DNA from 3 places in the Blautia sp. AF26-2 genome. Region 3 is predicted to be linked to each of the others. Evidence: predicted binding sites of a transcription regulator. Region 3 holds the regulator's gene; each other region holds the start of a gene.
What was found. The regulator Rex, encoded in region 3, represses fermentation and respiration genes when NADH is low (regulators of the CRP and FNR family bind a similar motif). The targets are predictions, from matches to a motif close to ATTGTTAANTANTTAACAAT.
Positions count from the first base shown of each region.

Region 1: the regulator Rex is predicted to act here: its motif matches at 2,573-2,592, upstream of DWY63_RS13720 (iron-sulfur cluster assembly scaffold protein).
Region 2: the regulator Rex is predicted to act here: its motif matches at 2,003-2,022, upstream of fucO (lactaldehyde reductase).

Region 1 is NZ_QTWD01000010.1:130,195-134,432, forward strand. It holds gene DWY63_RS13710 (DNA topoisomerase) at 1-1,773, shown strand, start outside; gene DWY63_RS13715 (acyltransferase) at 1,822-2,487, shown strand; gene DWY63_RS13720 (iron-sulfur cluster assembly scaffold protein) at 2,712-3,404, shown strand; gene DWY63_RS13725 (GGGtGRT protein) at 3,430-4,238, shown strand, end outside.
Region 2 is NZ_QTWD01000005.1:149,450-153,687, forward strand. It holds gene tig (trigger factor) at 1-571, shown strand, start outside; gene fucO (lactaldehyde reductase) at 810-1,958, opposite strand; gene DWY63_RS19105 (DUF6783 domain-containing protein) at 2,069-2,176, opposite strand; gene DWY63_RS08235 (TetR/AcrR family transcriptional regulator C-terminal domain-containing protein) at 2,180-2,761, opposite strand; gene codB (cytosine permease) at 2,898-4,142, opposite strand; gene DWY63_RS08245 (hypothetical protein) at 4,209-4,238, opposite strand, start outside.
Region 3 is NZ_QTWD01000001.1:455,932-460,169, reverse strand. It holds gene DWY63_RS02260 (bifunctional ADP-dependent NAD(P)H-hydrate dehydratase/NAD(P)H-hydrate epimerase) at 1-1,387, opposite strand, end outside; gene DWY63_RS02255 (redox-sensing transcriptional repressor Rex) at 1,477-2,133, opposite strand; gene DWY63_RS02250 (ABC-F family ATP-binding cassette domain-containing protein) at 2,288-4,213, shown strand.

The DNA.
Region 1 (4,238 bases), on a different contig from region 3:
GGAGAATACATCTATCGTCTCGTCGCGCAGATGGCCGGTATCAAAGACAAGAAACAGAAGCGTGTCTGGATCGACTCGCAGACAGAAGAAGAAATCCTGCGCGGTATCTGCGAAGCGAAGGACGAAAGTGAATACGACAATCTTTCGGCATCCGCTTATCTCCGCGCCAAAGAAGATTACCTGATGGGCATTAATTTTTCCCGTCTTCTCTCGCTCAAATACGGAAGCGCTGTCGCATCGTATCTCGGCACTAAATATCAGTCAATTTCCGTCGGCCGTGTTATGACATGTGTGCTCGGCATGGTCGTACGCCGGGAGCGCGAAATCCGCAGCTTTGTGAAAACACCATTCTACCGTGTCATCGCCGGTCTTTCCTTAAATGGACGCAATTTTGAGGGGGAATGGCGCGCCGTAAAAGGCAGCCGCTACTTCAACTCTCCGCTTCTCTATAAGGAGAACGGCTTCCAGAAAAAAGAGGACGCACAGAAACTGATCGAGGAATTAAGCATGCAGAATCCTCTGATCCCGCATGTCCTGAAAATGGAGCGAAAAAAGGAAAATAAAAATGCGCCACTGCTTTACAACCTTGCGGAGCTGCAAAATGACTGTGCCCGCTTTTTCAAAATCAGTCCGGATGAAACGCTGAAAGTTGTTCAGGAGCTTTACGAGAAAAAGCTGGTTACCTATCCGCGAACCGATGCCCGTGTGCTTTCTTCTGCCGTTGCCAGGGAAATCAGCAAAAACCTGCGCGGCCTGCAGCAGTACGGTATCTGCAGCGGCCTTGCAAATGAAATTTTGCAGGGTGAAAGCTGGAAAAAGATTGGTTCCACCCGCTATACAAACGATAAACAGATTACCGATCACTATGCGATCATTCCGACCGGACAGGGCCTTAACAATCTGCGGAACCTCTCGGAACTCTCCGCAAAAGTTTATGAGACAATTGTCCGCCGTTTTCTCGGTATCTTCTATCCGCCGGCGGTCTATCAGAAAGTTGCTCTTGTCACCGAAATCGGCGGCGAGCAGTTTTTCTCCAACTTCCGCGTTCTCGTGCAGGAGGGCTATTTAAAAGCCATGCAGTATTCTTTCTTCCGTAAGAAAGAGGAGGACGACGAGGGCAGAAAGGAGGACGAGACGACTTGCGATCCCTCTTTTCTTGCAGCGCTGTCCCAGCTGCAGAAAGGCAGCGAGCTGAATCTTCTCGGCCTTTCTATCAAGGAAGGAGAAACCTCTCCGCCAAAACGCTACACCTCCGGTTCGATGATCCTTGCAATGGAAAATGCCGGACAGCTCATTGAAGACGAGGAGCTGCGCGAACAGATTAAGGGAAGCGGCATCGGAACGAGTGCGACGCGTGCTGAGATTCTGAAAAAGCTTGTCTTTATCAAATATCTTGCTCTGAACAAAAAGACGCAGGTTATCACCCCGACACAGCTTGGCGAAATGATCTACGACGTCGTACACCAGTCGATCCGCCCGCTTCTGAATCCGGAGCTGACGGCAAGCTGGGAAAAGGGACTTACCTATGTAGCGGAAGGCTCCATTACCTCCGAGGAATATATGGGAAAACTGGAAAACTTTGTGACACGCCACACGGTAAATGTGAAGCAGCTGCGGAATCAGTTCCAGCTAAAGAGCAGCTTTGATGCGTCCGCGCCGTATTACAGAAAAGCCTCTTCCACGCGCTCCCGTACCGGGAAACGTACTGCTGCAGAAGACTCCTCTGCAAAGTCCTATTCCACCGCCGGAAAAAAAGGCGCACAGAACTCCTGAAATGTGGTAAGATAAACAGGAACTAAAACAAGAAAGGATGAATCACGCATGAAAGATGCAACCATTTCTGAACTTTATGATTTAACCCAGACCATTGCCGCAAAAATCTTTGAAGGCAAAACGTATCCATGGGAAGTGCTTCCGCTCATTAAAGATTTTATTCTTGAACTCGGCGAAACACTCGATCCGGCAGAATACGAAAAACGCGGCGAAAATGTCTGGATCGCAAAAGATGCCGTGATCGCACCGACCGCTTCCATCAACGGCCCATGCATCATCGGAAAAGGCGCTGAGATCCGCCAGTGTGCTTTTATCCGCGGAAATGCCATCGTCGGCGAGGGCGCTGTCGTTGGTAACTCCACCGAGCTGAAAAATGTCATTCTCTTTAATAAAGTACAGGTTCCGCATTACAACTATGTCGGCGACTCTGTTCTTGGATACAAAGCCCATATGGGTGCCGGTTCCATTACTTCCAATGTAAAATCCGATAAGAAGCTCGTTGTTGTCAAAGGCGCAGATGAACAGATCGAAACCGGACTGAAAAAATTCGGTGCGATGCTCGGCGATGAAGTTGAGGTCGGCTGTAACAGCGTATTGAACCCGGGAACGGTTGTCGGAAGAAATTCCAACATTTATCCACTCTCCTGTGTTCGCGGTGTGATCCCGTCAGGTCATATTTTTAAGAATGCGAAAGAAATTGTCAAAAAAATCTGATAATTAAAAAAATTCTCTTTTATCGAGAGAAAACCAAACCGATTGATTTAAAAGACCGCCGGAAATTTTATCGTTTTCCGGTGGTCTTTGCAATTTTTTATCAAAATATGCTGGACGAATGACCAATTTTGTGAGACAATAACCATAGGTCTGTGAACAGGCTGGAAACAGTCCGTTCGAAAGACAAAAGCTCAAATAAGTACATATTTGAAAGGAGTTTAACAATGACTTATTCACACGAAGTAGAAATGATGTGTCCGGTTGCCCAGGGCGTGCATCACGGTGCAGCTCCGATTCCGGAGGAAGCAAAATGGGTAAAAGCAAAAGAAATCAAAGACATTTCCGGATTCACTCACGGTATTGGCTGGTGCGCACCGCAGCAGGGTACCTGCAAACTGACTCTGAACGTAAAAGAGGGCGTTATCCAGGAAGCTCTCGTTGAGACCATCGGATGTTCAGGAATGACTCATTCTGCAGCTATGGCATCTGAGATTCTGCCAGGACTTACCATCCTTGAGGCACTGAATACTGACCTTGTGTGTGATGCTATCAATACTGCTATGAGAGAGCTCTTCCTGCAGATCGTTTACGGAAGAAGCCAGAGTGCATTCTCCGAGGACGGACTGGTTGTAGGCGCAGGCCTGGAAGACCTTGGTAAAGGACTTCGTTCCCAGGTTGGTACCATGTACGGAACTCTTGCAAAAGGACCTCGTTACCTGGAGATGACCGACGGTTATGTAACAGGTATCGCTCTGGATGCAGATGATGAGATTATCGGTTACAAATTCATCAACTTCGGAAAGATGATGGACTTCATCAAAGCCGGCGATGATGCAAACACAGCTTTCGAAAAAGCAAGCGGACAGTACGGACGTGTTGCTGATGCTGTTAAGATCGTTGACCCGAGAAAAGAGTAATCAGATAATTTAGGAGGATAGGAAAATGGCTTTATTTGAATCATATGAAAGAAGAGAGAAACAGATTCTGGCTAAGCTTGCTGAGTACGGAATCAACTCCATCGAAGAAGCTGCAGAAGTTACAAAAGCTGCTGGCCTTGATGTATACAAAATGATCGAAGGCATTCAGCCAATCTGCTTCGAGAATGCAAAATGGGCTTACACTGTAGGCGCAGCAATCGCAATCAAAAAAGGATGCCGCAAAGCTTCTGAAGCTGCTGCAGCAATCGGTGAGGGACTTCAGTCCTTCTGTATCCCGGGTTCTGTAGCAGATCAGCGTAAAGTTGGTCTTGGCCATGGTAACCTCGGTAAAATGCTTCTGGAAGAGGACACCGAGTGCTTCGCATTCCTGGCCGGACATGAGTCCTTCGCAGCTGCTGAGGGTGCTATCGGTATCGCTGAAAAAGCAAACAAAGTACGTCAGAAACCTCTGCGTGTTATCCTGAACGGTCTTGGAAAAGACGCTGCTCAGATCATCGCTCGTATCAACGGCTTTACTTATGTAGAGACTGAGTATGACTACTACACCGGAGAACTGAAAGAAGTATTCAGAAAAGCATACTCCGATGGACCGCGTGCGAAAGTTAACTGCTACGGCGCTAACGACGTTCGCGAAGGCGTTGCTATCATGTGGAAAGAGAACGTTGACGTTTCCATCACCGGAAACTCCACCAACCCGACTCGTTTCCAGCATCCAGTTGCAGGTACCTACAAAAAAGAGCGTATCGAAGCTGGTAAAAAATACTTCTCCGTTGCTTCCGGCGGTGGTACAGGACGTACTCTTCACCCGGACAA
Region 2 (4,238 bases), on a different contig from region 3:
TGCATGGGTAGCAAAAAATACAGATTACAGTACTGTGGAGGAATACCGTGCCGGAAAACGCGCAGAGCTGGAGGCTGCAAATGAGACGACAGCGGAAAATAATCTGCAGAATGACGCGATGCAGCAGATGGCAGACGGCTGTACGTTTCACAAAATTCCGAAATCCTATATCACCCTTGGCGAAGAGGATTACGATAAACGGTATACCACTTATCTTCAGAATTACGGCATTTCCCTGGACGACTATCTGGAGCAGTATGCGGACAGAGCAACCTACAATCAGGAGAAAGCAACGTATGCAGGAACGATGGCAAAAAGTGCCCTTCTTCTGGATGCTGTAAAAGAGGCAGAAGGCTGGACTACAGATGACCAGGATTACCAGCAGATCTTAAACGACGAGGCAGCCAATGCCAATATGTCGCAGGAAGATTTCCTGAAAGCAGCCAATGACTATTACGGGGAAGATACGGTAGTGCGCAATATCATGATGGAGCGCATGATCAATATGGTTCTCGATAATGCAACGGTCAATACTGTGACTGTGGATGCAGACGGAAATACAGTAGAATAAAAAGAGAAATCACCCCGGAAAACAGGATAAAAATTTCTGTTTTCCGGGGTGATTTAACCGAATCAAGTAAGTCCCCTGCTTCCATTGCGAAAAGCAATAAGCAGTGGGTGGGGACTTGCTTGTATCAGGAGGAGTGCAAGCTCCTTCTGATAAACTGCGGAGCAGTTATTCAGTTATGAGCAAGTAGCGAAGCGGATTGCGAATATCCGCTTCGCATGTGGGAAACGAATTGTGTTCGTTACGCCATGATTTTGCGGAACAGATCCTTCAGATCTTCTACGCTTGCATCCTTCGGATTGCCCGGTGCGCAGGCATCTGCGTGTGCGGAATCTGCAAGGAACTGCAGATCTTCTTCTTTGACTGCCTCGAGAACAGACGGGATTCCAACGTCTGCGGACAGCTTCTTAACAGCATCAATCGCTGCTTTTCTGTACTCTTCCTGAGACATTTCGTCTACACCTGCAACGCCCATGGCACGTGCGATTTCACGGTATTTCTCACCGGTGCACTCCTGGTTGTATTCCATAACGATCGGAAGCATCATGGCACATGCAACACCGTGTGGGGTATCATAAACAGCACCAAGGGTGTGTGCCATGGAGTGAGCGATTCCAAGACCTACGTTGGAGAAGCCCATACCTGCGATGTACTGGCCAAGAGCCATTCCTTCGCGTCCCTCTTTGGTGTTTGCGACAGCACCGCGCAGAGATTTGGAGATGAGTTCGATGGCTTTCAGATGGAACATGTCAGTCATTTCCCATGCAGCTTTTGTGGTGTAACCCTCGATTGCGTGGGTCAGAGCGTCCATACCGGTGGAAGCGGTCAGGCCTTTTGGCATGGAGGACATCATATCCGGGTCAACAACTGCGATGATTGGCATATCGTGCGGGTCAACGCATACGAATTTACGTTTTCTTTCAACGTCTGTGATAACGTAGTTGATGGTAACCTCTGCAGCAGTACCGGCTGTGGTCGGAACAGCGATGATCGGTACGCATGGATTTTTGGTCGGTGCAGTGCCTTCAAGGCTTCTGACATCCTCAAACTCCGGGTTTGCGATGATGATACCGATGGCTTTGGAGGTATCCATAGAAGAACCGCCGCCGATGGCGATCAGATAGTCAGCGCCGGAGGCCTTGAAAGCTTCTACGCCGTGTTTCACGTTTTCGATGGTCGGATTTGGCTTGATATCGCTGTAAAGCTCATAGTCGAGTCCATTTGCGGCCAGAATATCGGTTACTTTGGAAGTAACGTTGAATTTAATCAGATCCGGGTCAGAGCATACGAATGCTTTTTTGAAGCCGTGTGCTTTTGCTTCGTTTGCGATTTCGGCAATAGCGCCTGCTCCGTGATAAGAGGTTGCATTTAAATTAATACGATTTGCCATGATTGAAAAACTCCCTTCTAAAATGAATAAATAGTTTTACTGAACTTGTTATTATATTAACAAATCCGGAAGGGAAAAAGAAAGTGACAGAAGAGGCGAAGTGTAACACTTTAAAAAAAATCGCCATTGTGACAAAAACAACAGAACAAAATTTGTGAAAAATAACCAGAGCGTGTCTGAAAAACCATTTCCGCAATCTGCAAGTCCCACTTTGACACGCTCTAAGAGAGCAGCTGCAGATTTCGGAACAGTTTTTTTAAGTCTTCCGGCATTGCCCGGACGAGAAGAGCGGCAAACTCGGAAGGTGTCAGATCCATGCTGGTAAGCACCCATTTTACGGTCATGGTGATGGAACCCTGACAGTACATTTCGAGAAGAAAATGTATTTCCGGTGAAACCGGACTGCCGCTTTTTTCGTGAATCAGATTTTCGTAGAACGCGAGAATCAGATCGAAATCGTGCTCACGCAGAGAATTCTGCTTGTCGTAGCGGAAGGCAGCGGCGAAAAAAGCTTTTTCTTTCTGAATATAGGTAAATTTCTTTTCCAGACTGTCAAAAACGGTCGTTCCGCGACCCATATGTTCGAAGGATTTTGTCAGTAATTTATCAAAGTACCAGTTGATCAGATCGTATTTGTCGAGAAAATTACGATAGAAGGTCTGGCGGGTAACACCACAGATTTCACAGATCTGGCGCACGGTGATCTCTTCGACAGGGGTTGATTTCATGCACTCCTTCATGGATTCGGCAAGACGGTATTTTGTTTTTTCTCCTTTGGGAGCAGATACGGTGGAATGGATCATCCGGGCAGTTTCCTTTCGCTTCGAAAATTGTAACTATGCAGAGTTATGCATATATTATAACGCGAATCCGAAAAAATAAAAAGCCCTGAACATGTTCCGGAGATAAGATACAGGAACATATTCAGGACGATTTTGCTTATTTTCTTTTGTTTACGGCCTGTCCGACACAGTAGCATACAGCGGCAACAACCATACCGTTGATGGAAGCGATGCCCCAGTGTAAGAGGTTCGCAACAATGGCACCGAGAATGACACCGGCAACCGCAAACCAGTCTACGGTTTTAGGCTTCGGCTGATCGGCTTCAAAGTCCTCTTTGTTCATGAAGTAGGCGAGCACCAGAATCATGCCGACCGGCGGCAGGGTACAGTTCAGAATGTTGAGCCAGCCGCAGAAGTTGTAGTACAGCCATACGGAGGCAACCGTTCCGATGATACCGGAAAGGAGAACCATCGGTTTTTTCCTCTGATGGAAGATGTTGGCAAGACCAAGACCTGCGGTGTACAGAGCGTTGTCGTTTGTAGTCCAGATATTAAGACCGAGAACGAGAACAGCCAGGTAGAACAGGTTCAGGCGGACCATAACCTCGAAGATATCGTTTCCGCCGACAAAGATCGAGGAAACGGCACCGAAGAAGAACATCAGGGAGTTTCCGATGAAGAAGGCCACAACCGTGGTGATGGCACCCGCTTTTCCGTCCTTTGCAAAACGTGCGAAGTTCGGGGTTGCGGTTCCGCCGGAAACGAAGGAGCCGATGACAAGACCGGCACCGCCGATGATAGTCAGAGATCCGCTGGATTTGGCAAACTGATCGATGATCGTTCCGTCGCCTCTCATTACGGCCATGACCATGGCGATCGTTCCGAGAATGGCAACACTTGGTACAGCGATATAGCTGACGATGGTCAGAGATTCAATACCAAAATAGGCAGAGGCGGTCATGCAGACGCCGGCAAGAATAACAAGTCCCCACTGTGCCGCAGTGCTTCCGCCGAGCAGCTCCTTGGAAACCGGAATTGCAAACATGGCAAGACCGACACCAAACCATCCGATCTGCGTAAAGCTGGTCATGGCTGACGGCAGATAGGAACCTTTTTCGCCAAAGGCTCTCTGGGACAAAAGATCAAGTGACAGACCGGTTTTTGCACCGACGTAGCCGAGCAGACCGGTATAAATACCAAGAATGATTCCGCCAAGGATCAGTGATCCCAAAAAGCCCCAGAAATCGAGGCCGTCAGCGAGCTGCTGGCCGACCCACATGCTTGCCGAGAAGAAGGTGAAGCCAAGCATGATCATAAACATGGTTACTACATTTTTCCGGGCAGAAGACGGAACCGCGCTGTCCGCGAAGTCAACATCTTTTACTTTCTTTTCTTTTTCCATAATATCTCCTGAAAACTGTGATTACGGTTCGCCGAAATTCAGCGAACCGTAAGAAATGGTTTTTTGTTACAGCATGTATTTGCGAAGTGCTGCGGT
Region 3 (4,238 bases):
GGCTGATTTTTTTCTCGTTTTTTTCACACTGACGTTTTGCTGCAAAGGCGCCTGTGATTCCCGCGAGCACATCGCCGCTTCCCGCCGTCGCAAGCGCACTGCTTCCGCTTGTGTTTATGTAATACTGCTCACGCCCTTCCTCTGCTGTCACGGTTACGGAATCCTTTCGTACACAGCAGGCCTGGTATTTTTCGGCTGCCCTTCCGGCGCTTCCTGCCGGGTCACGCTGGCATTCTGCAATGGTCATGTGCAGCAGCCGTGCAAGCTCTCCTACATGAGGCGTTAAAATTTTTTCTGCCCGGCAGCCCGAAAGAATCTCTGCATCTTCTGCAATCAGGTTCAGCGCATCTGCATCCAGAACAAGAGGAACTTCTGTGTGCTGCACCGTAAAAACGAGCAGTTCTTTTGCCGTCCGGCTTTTGGAAAGTCCCGGTCCCGCAACAACAGCGTCCGCCCAGGCGAGATCCTGCAGCAGGGCTTCTTCCGGAAGCGGCTCATCCTCCTTCCAGAAATCCGCCATTGCTTCCGGCAGGGCACAGAAAAGCGGCGTACGGTTTCTTTCCTCTGTCACAACCTTTACCATGCCGGCACCGGATGCAAGGACTGCCCTGGCACACAAAACAGCGGCTCCGCACATGGCACCGGAACCGGCAAGTACCAGCACCTTTCCGAAGGTTCCCTTATTTCCCATCGGCGTGCGGGTAAGAAACCGGTCCAGATCTTCTTTTTCCACTGAACCGTACCAGGGCGTCTCCTCTTCTCCTGCATCAAAGCCGATTCCGATATCACGGACCAGGACCTCTCCGGCATATCGTTTTCCGGGATCAAAGAGAAGCCCTGGCTTTGCACAGGCAAATGTCACCGTGGCTCTGGCTTTCACCGCCGCATCAAGGACCTCTCCGGTATCCGTGTGGATCCCCGAAGGGATGTCCACGGCAAGAACAGGAACACCGCTTGCGCAGATTGCTTCCACTGCCCTCCGGTACTCCCCTGCCAGCGGACGGGATACGCCAATTCCAAAGATGGCATCTATGATAACAGTATATTCCCGGAAATCCGGATTCTTAACCTCACGGACCCCATAATTTTCCGCAATTTTCTTCTGTGCTCTCATGCCTTCACTGTATTTTTCCGGATTTCCAAGACAGAACAGTTCCGCATCCACCCCTTTCGTCTTTAAAATCCGTGCAATTGCCGCACCGTCCCCTCCATTATTTCCGGGACCGCACACAGCAAGGACTTTTCCTGTATCCCATGTTCCATTTTGAAGCTCCTCCACGCAGGACAGCGCTGCGCGCTCCATCAGTACCAGGGACGGTACCCCCATGGTTTCGATCGTATTGCGGTCTGCCTGCTTCATCTGTGCTGCTGTAAGAATCCGTTTCATCGCTTTTCCTCCTTTTCCTGCCTTATCCGGAAAGTGAACAGAAAAAGTCTCCGGTTTCCCGAAGACTCTCCTGCTTTTGTTTTGGTTTCTTAATTGTTCTTTGGATGCTCCGCCTCATATCTGGTCAGATTGTAGGAGAGACGCATCAGACTTTCGGAAAGATGGACGTTCTCGACGATCACATCTTTCGGAAGTTTTAAGTTTAGATCGGTATGTGCAAAATTCCAGATTGCTTTTACACCGTTGTCCACGAGAATCTCTGCCATCTCTACCGCTTTTGCTTTTGGCAGTGTCAAAGCCGCAATCTCTACATGGTGTTCCTTGATAAATTCCGGAAGCTCGTCCGCCATGCGGATTTCAATTCCGCGCACGGAGATTCCTTTTAATACCGGGTTGACGTCAAAAATACCGACCGTTTTGAATCCGCTTCTTTCAAAGGCCGCATAATTAGCAAGCGCCTGTCCCAGATTTCCGGCTCCGACAAAAATCATATTGTGGACTCTGTCCAGACCTAAAATTTTTCCAATCTCGCTGTACAGATACCGCACGTTATAACCATACCCCTGCTGGCCGAAGCCGCCGAAATTATTTAAATCCTGGCGAATCTGGGAAGCTGTCACTTTCATCCGCTCGCTCAGCTCACCGGAAGAGATCCGTTCTACTCCGTCCTCCAGCAATTCGCCCAGGTAACGATAATATCTAGGAAGTCTTTTGATAACTGCCCGCGAAATTCCTTTTTCTTCCAAGATAAATTCCTCCTTATTTACACCTGCATATATTCATATTATATATGGTTGATAGAAAATTGTCAAAGATTTCTTGAAATTTTGTGTATTACTCTCTATAATAAGGATGGTGTATTATGTCAAAATACAGAAATATGTTATCTGGAGGAACCACATGATTCTTGCATGTCAGAATATCTCGAAAGCATTCGGGACAACGGAAATTATCAAAAATGCATCTTTTCATATAGAAGAACGCGAAAAAGCCGCACTGGTCGGCATCAACGGTGCCGGAAAATCGACGCTGTTAAAAATCATCATCGGCGAAATGAGGGCCGATGAGGGAGAGGTCATCCTCTCCAAAGGGAAGACGATGGGCTATCTCGCCCAGCATCAGGATCTGACCGGACACCTTTCCATTTACCAGGAAGTGCTGACCGCGAAACAGAATCTGATCGATATGGAGGAACGCCTCCGTCAGATGGAAAGTGATATGAATACAAAATCCGGTGCAGAGCTGGATGAACTTCTTTCCACCTACACCCGCCTCTCCCATACCTTTGAACTGGAAAACGGATACGCGTACCGCAGTGAAGTCGTCGGTGTTTTAAAAGGTCTTGGCTTTTCCGAGAGCGATTTTGAAAAACAGGTGGACTCCCTCTCCGGCGGTCAGAAGACCCGCGTGGCACTTGGTAAACTGCTGCTCACCAAACCGGACATCATTCTGCTCGACGAGCCGACCAACCACCTCGATATGGACTCGATCTCCTGGCTCGAAACGTATCTTTTAAATTACAGCGGAGCCGTCCTGATCGTCTCCCATGACCGTTACTTTCTCGACCGCGTTGTCACAAAAGTCGTTGAAGTGGACAATAAAAAAGTAACAACTTTTGAGGGAAACTATACCGCCTACAGTCAGAAAAAAGCAATGCTCCGTGAAGCCGCTTACCATGCCTGGGTCAACCAGCAGCAGGAAATCCACCATCAAGAAGAAGTCATTGCAAAGCTGAAATCTTTCAACCGCGAGAAATCCATCAAACGCGCCGAGAGCCGTGAAAAAATGCTGGACAAAATGGATGTGCTGGAAAAGCCGACCGAAGTACGCTCCGATATGCGGATCCGTCTGGAACCGCGCATCACAAGCGGAAACGATGTGCTGACCGTCGAGCACCTCTCCAAAGCCTTCCCGGGACAGACGCTTTTCCAGGATCTGAATTTCGAAATCAAGCGCGGCGAGCGCGTGGCAATCATCGGAAACAACGGAACGGGAAAAACGACGATCTTAAAGATCTTAAACGAAGTCATCCGCCCGGATACCGGCTCTTTTACACTTGGAAGCCGTGTACAGATCGGTTACTACGATCAGGAGCATCAGGTGCTCCACATGGAAAAGACCATTTTCCAGGAGATTTCCGACGCGTATCTGTATCTGACAAACACCGAAATCCGAAATGTGCTGGCCGCCTTCCTGTTTACAAACGACGATGTCTTCCAACCGATTCATACCTTGAGCGGCGGTGAGCGCGGACGAATTTCTCTTGCCAAGCTGATGCTCTCGAACGCCAACTTCCTGATCCTCGACGAGCCGACCAACCACCTCGATATCGTATCAAAGGAGATTCTGGAAAACGCGCTGAAGGATTACACTGGAACGGTACTGTACGTTTCCCACGACCGTTACTTTATCAATCAGACTGCAACCCGGATTCTGGAGCTGACGGGACAGACACTCGTCAACTATATCGGAAATTACGATTACTATCTGGAGAAAAAAGAAGAGCTGACCCGCATCTATGCTCCTGCTGCCGATGCCGCCGCTCCGGAAGAAACAGCGGCTCCTTCCGAAGCCTCCTCCACAAAGCTGGACTGGAAAGCGCAGAAAGAAGAACAGGCACGTCTCCGCAAGAAAGAAAACGAACTGAAAAAGACGGAGAAACGAATTGAAGAGCTTGAGACACGCGATTCGGAAATTGATGAGGAAATGTCGAAACCGGAAGTCGCAACGAATGTGGCAGAGTGTGTGAAATTAAGCAAAGAGAAAGCAGAGATTGCCGCGGAACTCGAAGAGCTGTATGAAAAATGGGAAGAGCTTGCCGAATAGACCTGGTTTTCCCCGGAAAAATTCA